2 linked regions of the Thiosulfativibrio zosterae genome follow. The protein of the gene in region 1 interacts with the protein of each later gene in a pairwise test. Links are inferred from orthologs where the notes say so. Each region holds a gene or a part of one and is shown in the gene's direction. Other genes may lie near its edges.

The links. The genes of interacting proteins can lie anywhere in the genome.
Region 2: the proteins of THMIRH_RS01655 (region 1) and rlmN interact in binary tests that used the Escherichia coli proteins (3 or more experiments, as listed by UniProt). The link is inferred for Thiosulfativibrio zosterae from one-to-one orthologs.

Annotation. Positions count from the first base shown.
Region 1 is NZ_AP021888.1:423,358-426,294, reverse strand. What follows is about bases 1-2,883. They hold THMIRH_RS01655 (DEAD/DEAH box helicase), read left to right. Parts: upstream 1-759; coding sequence 760-2,007; downstream 2,008-2,883. Other genes in these bases: THMIRH_RS01650 (EI24 domain-containing protein), read right to left, coding at 2,575-2,883; ppnN (nucleotide 5'-monophosphate nucleosidase PpnN), read left to right, coding at 1-740. In the rest of the region: more of THMIRH_RS01650, read right to left, coding at 2,884-2,937. UniProt on the Escherichia coli protein: DEAD-box RNA helicase involved in the assembly of the 50S ribosomal subunit at low temperature. Exhibits RNA-stimulated ATP hydrolysis and RNA unwinding activity. Acts before DeaD.
Region 2 is NZ_AP021888.1:858,819-861,675, forward strand. The notes cover bases 1-2,803. They hold rlmN (dual-specificity RNA methyltransferase RlmN), read left to right. Parts: upstream 1-745; coding sequence 746-1,861; downstream 1,862-2,803. Other genes in these bases: THMIRH_RS03665 (HesB/IscA family protein), read left to right, coding at 1-164; ndk (nucleoside-diphosphate kinase), read left to right, coding at 311-733; THMIRH_RS03680 (helix-turn-helix domain-containing protein), read left to right, coding at 1,896-2,297; hisS (histidine--tRNA ligase), read left to right, coding at 2,389-2,803. Outside these bases: more of hisS, read left to right, coding at 2,804-2,857.

The DNA of each region.
Region 1 (2,937 bases):
GCTATATCGGTTTAACCGAACCTGGCATTATCGCTGCCGAAGCCCCAAATGCCATCGTGAATGAGTTGACCATTTTCCCAGACATTGAAAAACGCCTTGAAGCCTTTGTGCGCCTTGGGCACGGCATTGTTATCTTCCCGGGTGGTGCAGGGACCATGGAAGAAATTCTCTATCTACTCACCATTTTGATGCACCCAGAAAACCAAAACTTACCTTTCCCTGTGGCCTTTACCGCACCCGAAAGTTATCGCAACTATTTTGACTCGGTTTTACGCTTTATTGAGCTGACACTGGGCGCAAGCGCTTGCAGTAAATTTGAAGTGTTTATTGAACAACCTGAAGAACTCGCTGATTTTATGAGCAATGGCTTTGAACGCGTTCGCGAATACCGCAAAAACAACAGCGATGCCTATTATTTCAACTGGAAACTCCACATTCCTTATGAAGTGCAGCAACCCTTTAACCCAACGCATGAAAATGTAGCCGCTCTAAATCTCAATCGAGATCAACCGCCCCATTTACTCGCCAGCCAACTGCGCCGAGCATTTTCAGCGATAGTTGCCGGCAATGTTAAACAAGATGCGGTGCAAATGGTTGCCGAAAAAGGGCCTTTCCATATTCATGGTGACCCTGAAATCATGCGCGAGATGGATAACCTGCTCAAAGACTTTGTTAAACAAAAACGCATGAAATTAGGCGATGCCCACTACGAGCCTTGTTATAAAATAGTCACTGAATAATCTATTAAAGAAGAAACGCATGACATTTGATGAGCTAGACCTAGACGAACCCTTATTGCAAGCCCTGAGAGAAAACCACTTTCACAAACCCACGCCCGTGCAAGCGGCCGCCATTCCTGAAATGCTCGAAGGTCGGGATGTTTTAGCGGGTGCAGCCACTGGCACCGGAAAAACCGCGGCGTTTGTATTGCCCGCTTTACAATATTTGCTCGACCATCCTAGCCCAGCTTATCAAACCAAAGCCCGCATTTTAATGCTGGCGCCCACGCGTGAACTGGCTTTTCAAATTCACAAGGTGGTCAAAGAGCTGGGGGTACATTGCGACATTACCTCTAACATCATCACCGGGGGCTTTGACCTAGCCAAACAAAAAACACACCTCACACGACCTGCCGACATCATCGTCGCCACCCCAGGACGCTTAATCGGCATGGTTGGCGAAGACGCTATCGATTTAAGCGACATTGAAATGCTCATTATCGACGAAGCCGATCGCATGCTCGACATGGGGCAAGGGCCAGATGTGGCGGCCATTATGGATACCTTTGCAGGCGACTTTCAAGGCGCATGTTTTTCAGCAACCTTATCGGGCTCAGGGGTAGAGCGTTTTGCTAATGAGATTTTGGATGAACCAGCCGTTATTCAAGTCGATGCGCCCAACCAACAATCCAGCCAAGTTCAACAGGTGGTTTATTACGCAGATGATAAAACCCACAAAAACGCGCTATTGTTAGCCATATTAAAAGATGAAAGCTGTGTCAGCGCCCTTATTTTCTGCAATAAGAAAGAACGCGCCATCGAATTAAGTGATTGGTTACAAACCCAAGAAATCAGCTCAAGCGCCCTGCATGGCGATCTCGACCAAGCCAAACGCTTAGATGTGGCCACCCGCTTTAAACAAGGTCGCATCAAAGTATTGGTTGCGAGTGATGTTGCGGCACGAGGGCTAGATATACTCAATATCACCCATGTTATCAATTACGACTTGCCTTTCCGTGGTGATGTTTATATTCATCGCATCGGACGCACCGGTCGTGCGCAAGCCGTGGGCATTGCCATAAACCTAGTTGAAGCCCATGATTACCGTCACTTACAGCGCATTGAATTCCACTTACAAACAAAAATTCCTGTGGCAAAGATCAAAGGATTAGAACCTAAAGTCAATCCTAAAAAAGCCGCAGAAACCAAAAAGAAACCCCACAAGAAAAAAATCGCCGCCAAAGCCAAACGCCTAGGCAAAGCGCCCAGCAAGCCTAAAAAGAAATAAATCAGCACATTAAAGAGCCACTCAACAGAGTGGCTTTTTTGTTTAAGACAAAGGCAGGCTAAAGCCTGCGCCCCGAAGTGAGGTGTTTTCAAAGGGGCGAAGGCTTTAGCCTTCTTGAAATTTTGCCCTGCACTCTTGTCACTTTTTTTCTGAAAGGACAAACTGCTCTGTCAGAATATCCAGAGTTCCCTTTGAATCATTTCGTGATGCCCCTTAACGAAAGGACTGGAGAAAAAGTGGCGCTGTTTGAGCGAAGCGAGTTCGCCACTTTCCAGTCCTGAGTTTTAGGGGCATAGAAATGATGAGAGGGTCGACTTTTTGGTTACTTTTTGGGCGAGCCAAAAAGTAACAAGGGCGCGGGGCAAAAGTCCTATTTAAAAATACAAACCTAAAAAGCGACCTTATAACAAGCGTCATAAATAGTGAAAAAGCACTTGAACGCTAGAGGTAAAAATCCAGGAAGGCTAAAGCCTTCGCCCCTTTGACAATTGTTTTCTTTGGGGCGCAGGCTTTAGCCTGCTTGCAATTCCAATCTAAAAATCAATAGCGCGCTATCGTTTGTAGGTTTTACGAAATGTCGGCAGGGTTAGGTCTTTCAAGAGAGAGTTGGTCTAAGTAATAGTGTGACAAAGCAATCACAGCCAACACGGGCGCAAAAAAACTCACCATTGGGAAGACACTCAGGGCGAACAAAATGCCCACTGCCATGGTGGGTTCCCAGTTGGTCATAGGCTTAAGTTTTTCGAAAAGCGGCTCAGGCAAAATGACTTGCCCAACATCTAAGACGATTGAATAGCGAAAAAACATAAAACCGAGCATCCAAAACCAAATCACATTGACCAGTGGAATAAAGAGCAAAGGAATGGTGACGATGAGTAACAGTAACATCAGCAGGCCATATTTAACCAACTTCCAAATCATACCGGCAGT
Region 2 (2,857 bases), 440 kb from region 1 along the record:
TTGAGAGCTTCGGTGTCAAGGTGGTGGTTGACAAAAAAAGCTTAACTAATGTGAATGGTATGGAACTCGATTATGTCAAAGAGAGTTTGTTGAATGAAGGGTTTGAATTTAATAACCCCAATGTCAAAGACAGCTGCGGCTGTGGTGAATCCTTTACGGTTTAATTGACACACCTTGTTGCCGGTAAAAGAGCCCTGCTAGAGTCAGGGCTTTTTTGTTTTTAGCCGTTGAGATTTTACTTGAGTGGTTTTTCTGCAATTTATTGGTTAGCTTGTTAAAATAGCGTTTTTTAAAATTCTTGGGAGTTCTCGTGTTAGAAACCACCTTTTCTATAATTAAGCCAGATGCGGTTAGCCGTAATTTGACAGGTCAAATTATCAGTAGATTTGAAGCCCAAGGTCTTAAAGTGGTTGCCTCCAAAATGTTGCAATTAACTCAAGCGCAAGCCGAAGGTTTTTATGCTGAGCATAAAGGCAGAGATTTTTACGAGCCTTTGGTGGCTTATATGATTTCGGGTCCGATAGTGGTTCAGGTTTTGGCCGGAGAAAATGCTATCGCTTTAAATCGTCAAATCATGGGTGCAACCAATCCAGAGAAAGCCGATATGGGAACCATTCGTAAAGATTTTGCGCTGAATATGCGTGAGAATTCGGTGCATGGTTCAGATTCTCCAGCCAGTGCGGCGCGTGAAATCAGCTATTTTTTCAGTCAAACTGAATTGTGTTTAAGATAAGGTTGTTGTGCGTTGAGTATTGCTGAAGTTTCACTAGGTTCGGTCACTTTTGAAAATAAAGTCGACCTGCTCGGTATGGATAGACAAGCCTTGGAAGCGTTTTTCACCAAAATTGGAGAGAAACCTTTTCGTGCCACCCAAGTCATGAAGTGGATTCATCAGTTTGGCGTGAGCGATTTTGAGGAAATGAGCAATTTAAGTAAGGCGCTTAGAGAAAAACTTCAGCAAAAAGCTGTGATACGCACCCCAAAGTTGATTGAAGAGCAGCGTTCCGCAGATGGCACGATAAAGTGGTTACTAGAAGTTGATAATCATAATTGTGTCGAAGCGGTTTTTATCCCCGAAAAATCTCGTGGTACTTTGTGTATTTCTTCTCAAGTTGGTTGTGCTCTGGAGTGTACTTTTTGCTCAACGGGTCAGCAGGGGTTTAACCGCAACCTAGAAAACTGGGAAATCATCGCGCAAATGTGGGTCGCAAACAAAGCCTTAGGTTGTAAGCCCAAAGAAGAGCGCATTATTTCAAATGTGGTCTTTATGGGCATGGGTGAACCTCTTTTGAATGTTACCCATACATTTCCAAGCGCCAGAATCTTGATGGATGACAATGCTTATGGTTTGTCCAAACGCCGTGTCACCATCAGTACCTCAGGGGTTGTACCTGCGATTGGCATGATTAAAGAAGAGTTAGATGTCAGTTTGGCCATCTCATTACATGCACCCAATAATGCACTGCGCGATATTTTGGTCCCAATTAATCAGAAGTATCCATTAGAGCAATTAATGCCCGCTTTGCATGATTATGTTGCTGATGGCCATAGCAAAAAGCACGTGACCGTTGAATATGTCATGTTAGATCAGGTTAATGATCGCTTAGAGCATGCGCATGAGTTAGTGGCTTTGTTAGGTGATTTGCCCTGTAAAGTGAATTTGATTCCGTTTAATCCTTTTCCAAACACGCAATATCAGCGTTCATCTAATAATGCCATTCACCGCTTTCAAGATGTTTTGATGCAGGCAGGGTTAAATTGTACCGTCAGAAAAACCCGCGGCGATGACATTGATGCCGCTTGTGGACAGTTGGCTGGCAAGGTCAAAGACAGAACCAAAAGAACCGCAGAAAAGCTTTAAGCTGATTGTTTCACCAAAAAAGGAAAAAAACACTATGACAGAACGCATTGAATCTTCAGAAAGCATCGAGTCTAGTGGGTTAAGTGAGGCTTTAAAAAAAGCGCGCTTACAAAAAAAGCTTTCATTGGTTCAGGTGTCTGAAACCCTAAAGGTGGCAGAGCGTCATTTAGCCGCGTTTGAAAATGAGCCGCTGAATTTAACCGTGCTAACACCGTTTCAAAGAGGCTACTTAAGAAATTATGCAGAACTCTTAGAGGTTTCTCTGCAGCCTTATGAGGCTGATTTGCAAGGTCAACCCGAGTTGGAATCCAGCTTAAAAACCATTGGTCAACAGCCTTCTCAATTGATGAAGTTGACTAACACCAAAATCCTATTGAGTCTGCTAATAGGTGTGATAGCGGTTTTAATTATTTACAGCCTTTTGTCAGGGATTTAGTTTCTGATAAACGGTAGGCGTTAAACGCTCAGCTGAGCGATAAAATTATCATAAAGGAAGTCAGGTGGCACAAATATCAGCCATTCGCGGCATGAATGATATTCATGGTCAACAAGCAATCGCATTTGATTTTGTAACCGAAACGGCACAGGCCGTTTTACAGCAGTATGGTTTTCAATCTATTCGTTTGCCGATTGTCGAAAAAACAGAATTATTTTGTCGCAGTATTGGGGAAGTCACCGATATTGTCGAAAAAGAGATGTACACTTTTAATGATCGTAATAATGACAGCTTGACGCTGCGCCCAGAAGGAACCGCAGGGTGTGTTCGAGCCGTGATTGAAAACGGCTTGGCTCATAACCAGATCCAAAAGCTGTTTTATATGGGGCCGATGTTCCGTTACGAAAGACCTCAAAAAGGGCGTTATCGCCAGTTTAACCAGTTTGGTGTTGAAGTTTTTGGGCTGGCTTCGGTGGATGCGGATGCCGAGTTGATTGCTTTGTCTGCACGCCTTTGGGAAAAATTAGGCTTAGAAAATCTTGAGTTGCAAATTAATTCAC